2 regions of the Bradyrhizobium pachyrhizi genome follow, and region 1 is predicted to be linked to the other one. Evidence: riboswitches for the same ligand, from Rfam matches in the RefSeq annotation. Region 1 holds a riboswitch; the other holds the start of a gene.

Region 1 (4,210 bases):
CCAGGCGTTCTCGGTGAAGACGAATCCTAAGAGCTGCTCACCGAAGTACTGCACCATGTCGTTGCGCTCGAACTCGCCATGGACGAGGACGTCGAGGCCGATGCTTTCCTGCCAGCGCACGGTGCGTGCCGTCTGGTTTTGCAGGAAAGTCTTGTAGGCGGTATCACTCAGGTCTCCCTTGGCGTGCGAGGCGCGCGCCTTCCTGATTTCCTGGGTCTGCGGGAAGGAGCCGATTGTTGTCGTGGGGAAAGCTGGCAGGTTGAAGCGCGCATGCTGCACTGCGGCTCGTTTCTCGAACCGACTGGCGCGCCGGCGCACTGCCTCGTCGATCCCGGCAATACGGCTTGCCACCTTCGCGTCGTGAATGCGCGGCGAGGTCTTGCGCGCTAACGCGGCGGCGTCGGATGCCTTCAAGTCCTTTGCGATCGACCTGCGCCCGCTTGCGAGCGACCTGCCGAGCGCGGCCAGCTCTTCGATCTTCTGCACGGAGAAGGCCAGCCAACTCTTCACCTCGGCGTCGAGCTTGACTTCCAGCGCGAGATCGATCGGTACATGCAGCAGCGAGCACGAGGGCGCGATCTGCACGCGGTCGTTGCCGAGCTTTGCGACGACTGGCTCAAGCCGGTCGAGAATTCTGCTCAGATCGGCACGCCAGATGTTGCGGCCGTCCAGCACACCGAGCGAGACGACGCGGTCGGTGGGCAGGCGAGCGAGGTCGTCGAGCTGCTCGGGCGCGCGCACCAGGTCGAAATGCAAACCGGCCACGGGAAGCGCGAACGCCGTGTCGCGGTTCTGGCCGAGGCCGCCGAAATAGCTCGTCAGCATGATCTTGATCTGCGGCACAGCCCTGGCGATTTCGGCGTAGGCACGCCGCAGCGCGTCATGAGCTGCCTCGTCGAGATCCAGCACCAGACAGGGCTCGTCAATTTGAACCCATTCCGCGCCGCTTCTGGCAAGCTCCCGCAGCACCTCGGCATAGACCGGCAGCAGTCGGTCCAGCAGCGACAGCGGCTCGAAGCCGGCATCCTTGCTCTTGGCGAGCTTGAGGAAGGTGACGGGACCGACCAGCACAGGTCGGGTCTGGTAGCCCAGCGCCTTGGCTTCCTCATATTCCTCGATCGGCTTGCGCGAGACGAGACGGAATTGCTGATCCTTCGCAAGTTCCGGAACCATATAGTGATAGTTGGTGTCGAACCACTTGGTCATTTCTTGCGCCGGCACGCTTTGGCCATGATGGGCGTTGCCGCGGGACGCATCGTGCGGGTCGCCTTGGACATCACCCTGGGTGCCACGCGCCATTGCAAAATAGGTCGCAAGCGGTATCGAGCCGCTGGTCCAGCCATAGATCGGGGCAATCGCTCCAACCATCACCGAGGTGTCGAGCACCTGGTCGTAGAACGAGAAATCGTTCGACGGGATCACCGAGACACCGAGCTTTTTCTGCCGCGCCCAGTTGGCGGTGCGCAATCCGATCCCGGCTTCGATCAATGCCTTCTCGTCCGATGTGCCGGACCAGAAGCTTTCGAGCGCAAGCTTGAGCTCGCGGCGTGGACCGATGCGCGCCGTACCAAGAGTTGCGACCGCAAGTGAGGAGATAGATGTAGAGGACATTGGCTTAACCCCAAATGGGGGCAAAGGCCGTGGTGACACGTCTGGACTCCGCAAGGCGCGTTGAGCGCAAACGGGTCGCAACCGCACCACCGGGACACCCCGCCCGTGGACGTTAATGTTGCCGAGGCAGGTCTCCTGGCTCGCGGGTCCTAGCTATCGTCCGGCCTTCCCGAAGCTTGCGCTTCAGTGGCTGAAATGGACGATGGCTCGCCGCTTACAGTTGCGGGGGCAGCGCCGGCATTGCTTCGTTCCGAAGAACCTGCGCACCGGCTTCCCTCTTAGCTCCAGGTCAATCGTGATCTGGAGAACCTCAACGGTTTCGATTACCTGCAACGGAGGGAGTGCGTCAACCCTCAGAAACTATGGTTGTTGCGGCATCCCAACGGGAATGATGCTCGGTACAACCGAAGAATAGAGTGACTTGTAGTGGTGCAAACCCAACGATCGCATAGAGTTCTGCGCGCTTCTGCATGCTTTCGACAATCTCGTGCGCGTCGCCATCACGTGAAATAGCGGCATAAAGTCTGTTGCACCCTGCTGGCACCCCCAACGCGGACACTGGCCAATGACCGTCGCGCAACCGATGGCCTCAAACTCGGCGGCCGTGCAGAAGGGCGTCTTGCGGGCGAGAGGGCCCTATCCTGCCGATGTCGGAAGCAGTGATGGAGCGCCCGCCGGTGCTGGCGGCCTTCCCACGCCTCAGTATGAAAGCCGGACCAGCTCATTCCGAGCGGAACTAAAATTCGGCTCGAAGCGCTCGGATACGCTGTCGACCCAGAGGCGGAGTATCCAGGCAGGCTTATGTTCCATAACAAGGCGTTCGAACCGTTTGCGGCTGGTGCCCTTCAGATCATCTCCGGCACGCGGATCTTCACTTCGAGGTCACGGTCCAGTTGTTGAAATTGAAGTTCATTCCCCCAGGAGAGGAGGTGATCTCGACTCCGTATTGGACGCTACCGACGTTTATGTCGCCAAAATAGCCCGTCGACTTGATCCACTGCAGGATACTCTTGATGTCTACTGTCCCGCTGTTGGTCTTCGAAGTGCACAGGAGTGAGATGACCTTGTGACCATTGAAGCCCTCAAACACGTTCCAAGTCGCCCCGCCTGCATTGATATTGCGGTAAACCGGGATCGCTGCCCCGGAAGGGGCATAGTGATATGAAATCGGCTTTACGTTGCCGCTACCGTCCGAGTTTCCGGTGTAGTTTGTCCAGAGCATGATCTCCTGCTGGTTTGAGTTGCCCCAGATATCGTAGGCGGCGTCCCAAGCGCCACCAGCAGGAACCTCCTGATTGAAGTTCGAGCTCAGAGTGTTGATTGAACTGAGCGGTTTCCCGATATTGAAGGACTCGTGCGGATAGCTCTTGATGCCTTTCGTATTCGGCTGGTTCGACCATACGCTCCACTGGTTCGAGTCACGCACCGAAATCGTTTGATGCCCAGCGCCAGCGCCCCATACATCGTTGTTCCAGGAATACCCGTTGCGCGAGAAGTTCCCGTACGGAGCGCTCGAACTCCAAATCGGAGGCTTTGCCGCTACAGGCGCGGCGGACGATGACCTGATTTCATTCACAGTCTGGCTAAATAAGTCATGATTCTCCTGTGTGCTGACGTCCCAAAATTCCGGCCCGCGCGAGCCGGCACCGTTTATCCGATTGGATTCCATGGGGCTCTCCTTGCTCTTATAAGCGACAAAGCCTCTTGCCGATCGGCTCATCGCCTACCTGGGTTCGCGACCAAGCTCAGTCATCGCCGGCATTTGCGTCTACAGACCAAGGTCGAATGTAGGCAGGTTAGCTTTCGAGAAGCTGACTAGAACCGCGGCACTGAGCAGTTGAATCGTTGAAATTGACTTGATTTGGCTGAAGGGTTTGGACGGCGCACGCCATTTTTACGCGCGCCTTCTCGGTTGTGAGCATCCAGTTGACGCGGGCGGGCTTGACATTGCGTTCGTTTCTCCGGGCGACGAGCCGGGGAAGACTATCGATGCGCCTACCAAGTCACGCGTTGGATTCCAGTCAGCTGGAAAGCCCCGCGGGGACTTTGAGGCAGGATTTGTAAAAATGAACATTTTCGGTTGGATTTTGCATATGCCGGCGATCGTTTGGCCGCCTTACATTGAAGAATAGACGCATTCGCGTTCTTTACGTTCTTGATGTCGAAACTCCGTACCAGTCTCGCGGATTGCCTCACGTTCCAGGCGGAGGGCCGGGGCAGGTCCGCGTGAACCGAAGCCATCGCGGCGCTCGGTCTTGGTGCGCGAGAAGTTTGGGGAGATCGGCGAACACGATATCGCTGTCTTGTCGCATCCCGCCGGTAGAGAAGACTGCTACGCGCTTCGGATCGATTTCGGACAAGTTAGCGATCTTGGGCTTAATCCTATTCTCGTCGCATTTCGTGCCGCTTGCCGGTCCAGCATCCGCCAATACGCGCGAAGCCGCAATGGCGTGCAGGGGCCAATCAGAGGTCGCGGCCAGGACTGTGCGTCCAGTCTCGGCGCATATGTCCATTTCATCTCATCCCTGAGCCAGAGTGCCTGAAAGGCGCTGCGCGCGATGCGCGCTAGAGGCTGTGCCTTCGAATCTTCGACTTCGCG
Region 2 (4,210 bases), 2.3 Mb from region 1:
TGCCAGATATTCCAGGTGACGCCGAGATTGCCGGTGTAGCGCGACACCAGCGGTACGTCGTTGCCGGCCCACACGCCTTCGCGGAAGACGGCGCGGGTGATCGCCATGCCGCCGCGCAGGGTCACGCTGTCGCTGACCCTCAGCGAGGCGCTGGTCTCGCTGCCGTAGCGGCGGGTGGGGTCGAGGTTGGTGTTGTAGAACAGCACCGGGTTGAAATGGATCTCGTTGTCGAGATCCATCAGATAGACGCTGGTCTGGACCTGGAAGCGATTGGTCCTGACGCGGAAGCCGCCCTCGACGTCCTGCGAGGTCTGGGTCTTGAGCTGGAAGGTCTGCGGGATCGGGGCGAAGGTCAGCGGGTCGAATGACGGCCCTGATGCAACGCGCTCGTCGACATCAGGCGTGCGGAACGCGCGGGCCGCGCGGCCGAACACGGAGAAGGTGTCGGTCAGGCGATGCTCGACGCCGACATGCAGCGCGTATTGCGTCTCGTTGCTGTCGAGCGGCGCTGCCTGCGCATCGAACGCGAACGGCGCATTCGGGTCGTAGCGATCGCGCGCCGAGATGCTGGTGTTCTGGACCCGCGCGCCGTAGGAGAAGTCGGTCGTCGGCAACAGGCCCAGCGCATGTTGCCAGTAGCCGGCCACGGACCGCTGCTCGATATTGTAGATATGGAAGGGATCGACGCCCTGATAGGCGCCGCGCGCCTCACGGAAGGTCGAATCGTAATAGTCGATGCCGGTCAGGATCGTCGACGGCATCCCCAGCATCACGTTCTTGACGCTGAGCCGCGGTGTCAGAGACCAGGTCTGCAGCGCGGCGTCATTGTAGGTCGAGGCGAAGCTGATGGTCGGCACCCTGCCGAAGAAGCCGCTCTGCGTCTCGCGCTGCCGCCAGCCGCCGTCGACGATGAGGTCGACGCCGTTCATCAGCGACCTGGTGAAGCCGGCGGTGACGCTGGCGGTCTGCTGGTTGGCATAGTCGAAGGGCGTCGCGGCGCCGCGGCGGTCGGTGAGCAGCTCATTGACGCCGATCGACGGATCGACCAGCCGTCCGCCGGGCAGGCCGAGCTTCTGGTCGCTGCCGGTGACGGTCAGGAAGGCGGTGAGATCAGGCGTCGTGTAGTTGATGTTGCCGACGGCGTTGCGCTGGTCGAGCGCATTGTTGACGCGGTAGCCGTCGGACTTGATGCCGTTGCCGTAGAACGAGGTGGACCACGGTCCGGAGTTGAGCGCCGCGGAGACCGCGGCCATGCGGGTGTTGAACGAGCCAAATCCGGCCTCGGCGCGCATCGTCGTCGGCGGGCCGCCGACGCCGGTCTTGGTAATGATGTTGACGACGCCGCCCACCGCGTTGTCGCCGTAGAGCACCGCGCCGCTGTTGCCGCGCGTGATCTCGATGCGCTCGATCGAATCGAGCGGGATCGTGGTGAGGTCGAAGCCGGCCTTGTCGACGTCGTTGAGGCGGCGGCCGTTGAGCAGGAACAGCGTGTTGTCGGTCGCGAAGGCGCCGAAGCCGCGCAGGTCGACCGAGGTCTTGGCGCCGTTCGGTCCGCCATAGGGCGTTTGCAGCTGCACGCCTGGCACCTGCGCGAGGATCTCGGGCAACGACTGCACCGGCGAATGGGCGATGTCGTCGGCGGTGATCACGGCCGAGGAGGAGCCGACAATGCCGGCGAACTGGCGGCCGCCGCCGGTGCCATCCGTTCCGGTGGCCGCGCCGGTCGCTGTCGTGCCCGATCCGCTGCCTGTGTCGTTGCCTTGCGAGGTGCCCGGCGCCGGGCGTCGCGGCGCCGGCGCTTCGTCAGCGGCCGGCCTGGCGCGCGTGACGTTCTGGTCGCGCGGCTTGGTGACTTCGATCGCCGGCAGCTGATCGGGAGCGGGTGCCTGCTGCGCCCGCGCGGCGGAGAAAAGGATTGCCGGCGCGATCATCGTCGACGCGAGCAGAAGCGCGCGGTGTCGCCGATGGAAAGGGAAGGAGAACATAAGCGAGGTCTCGGTAACGTCAGTGGCACGTCACCGCGAACCAGTCTCACCATCGTGCTCACAGCATCAGGTGAAGCTCATGCCTGTACTCCCCGACCGGCAGCATCGCGTGTGATCACGGCTGACGGCAGGTCTCCTGGCTCGCGGGTCGTTACCCTTCATCGCCTTCCCGGGACCGAGATTCCCAGTGGCCTGTGACGAAGGATTCACCGCATACAGTTGCGGGGGCAGCCGCGGCGTTGGGGAAGTTTCCCCGTACCGCATTCCCTTTTCATCTCACGAAAGAACCGTCATGTTCATCTAGGGTTCGGCCGGGTAGCAAAGTCAATCCGGCGGAAGTCGGGCAATGGCCGGGCGGCCACGGTTTTTGCCGAGTGTCGCTTGTCTGCCACGGCGATCGCTGTAAGACCATGGATCCAATGAGCGTGCAGGATTTTGCCTTGGCGGCCGAGGTCGCGGCGCGGCGCCGGTGGGGCGCCACCGCGGCGCTGCTCGCGCTCGTGGCCCTGCTGTGCGTGCTCTCGCTCGGCATCGGGCCGGTGCGGCTGTCGCCGCTCGCGGTGATCGAGGCGCTGTTCGGCGGCGGCAGCGATGTGGCGCAGGTGATCGTGCGCGAGATCCGCCTGCCGCGCACCATCCTGGCATTCGCGATCGGCGGTATTCTCGGGCTGTCGGGTGCGTCGCTGCAAGGGCTGCTGCGCAATCCGCTAGCCTCGCCGTCACTGTTCGGCGCGCCGCAATCGGCCGCCTTCGGCGCGGTGCTGGTGATCGCGCTGGGCCTCGCCGATGTGCGTTCCTACGCGCTGCCGGTGGTGGCGATCATCGCCGCGTTCGGCTCGGTGTTCGCGCTGCTTGCGATCGCCGGCCGCAACGCCGGACTGCTGATCCTGATCCTCGCCGGGCTCGCGATCTCGAGCTTTGCGGGAGCGGCGACGGCGCTGGTGATGAACCTCTCCAGCAATCCCTTCGTGGTGCTGGAGATCGCGTTCTGGCTGCTCGGCTCGCTGGAAGACCGGAGCTTCCAGCACGTCGCGCTGGCGCTGCCCTTCATCGTCGCAGGCGCCGCCATCCTGCTCAGCCAGGCGAGCGCGTTCCGCGCGCTGACGCTCGGCGAGGAGGCGGCGCAGAGCCTCGGCGTCGATGTCGGGCGGTTGCGGCTTTTCGTGATCACGGGCGTGGCGCTCGGCGTCGGCGGCGCAGTTGCCGTGACAGGCACGATCGGTTTCATCGGCCTCGTTGCGCCGCATCTGATGCGTCCCGTGATCGGTCACGATCCGGCGCGGCTCTTGGTGCCGAGCGCGCTCACCGGCTCGGCGTTGCTGCTCGCCGCCGACATCGCGGTGCGCATCATCCCTTCGACCTCGGACATCAAGGTCGGCGTGCTGACCTCGATCATCGGCGTGCCGTTCTTCCTCTATCTGATCATGCGCGAACGCCGCGCGCTCGGCGGAGGCGTGGCATGACGCTGCTCTCCGCTACCGCGCTCAATGCTTCGCTCGGCAGCCGCGAGGTGCTGCACGATGTCTCGCTGTCGCTGCCATCGGGCCATCTCGTCGCGCTGATCGGGCCGAACGGCGCTGGCAAGACCACGCTGCTGCGCGCGCTGGCCGGGCTGATTCCGTCGGGCGGCGAGATCCGGATCGGCGGCGATGCGCTGGCCTCGCTGCCGCTGCGCGAGCGCGCGAAACGTTTCGCCTATCTGCCGCAGGGGCACATGGTGCACTGGCCGCTGCCGGCGCGCGATATCGTCGCGCTCGGCCGCTATCCGCACGGCGCGACCGATCCGGCGCGGCTGTCGCAGACGGATATGGAGGCGGTGCTGCGCGCGATGCAGGCGGTCGACGTCACTGAATTCAGCGATCGCCGCGTCACCGAACTCTCCGGCGGCGAACGCAGCCGCGTCGCGCTGGCCCGGGTGCTCGCGGTGGAGGCGCCGGTGATCCTCGCCGACGAGCCGACCGCCTCGCTCGATCCGCGCCACCAGATCGACGTGATGCAGAAGCTGCGCAACGTCGCCGATACCGGTGTGCTGGTGATCGTGGTGACGCATGACCTGGGACTCGCCGCGCGCTTCGCCGATCATGTTCTGGTGCTGTCGGAGGGACGGCTGGCCGCGCAGGGCGCGCCTGTCGACGCATTGTCGGAGGCGGTCCTCGCCAGCGTGTTCCGGGTCAGCGCCTATCGCGCCGAATTTCAGCGCGAGGCGGTCATCGTGCCGTGGGCGG

What was found. A riboswitch is a leader RNA that binds a small molecule or an ion and turns the genes downstream of it on or off. The one in region 1 is predicted to bind cobalamin.
Region 2: another riboswitch for cobalamin. It lies ahead of QA639_RS03285 (TonB-dependent receptor); the one in region 1 lies ahead of metE (5-methyltetrahydropteroyltriglutamate--homocysteine S-methyltransferase).

Annotation. Positions count from the first base shown of each region.
Region 1 covers NZ_CP121667.1:7,333,629-7,337,838, reverse strand. Annotated here, with positions in the region: gene metE (5-methyltetrahydropteroyltriglutamate--homocysteine S-methyltransferase) at 1-1,611, opposite strand, end outside; cobalamin riboswitch at 1,720-1,939, opposite strand; gene QA639_RS34600 (glycoside hydrolase family 12 protein) at 2,483-3,280, opposite strand; gene QA639_RS34595 (hypothetical protein) at 3,468-3,743, shown strand.
Region 2 covers NZ_CP121667.1:740,022-744,231, forward strand. Annotated here, with positions in the region: gene QA639_RS03285 (TonB-dependent receptor) at 1-1,931, opposite strand, end outside; cobalamin riboswitch at 2,095-2,292, opposite strand; gene QA639_RS03290 (FecCD family ABC transporter permease) at 2,405-3,448, shown strand; gene QA639_RS03295 (ABC transporter ATP-binding protein) at 3,445-4,210, shown strand, end outside.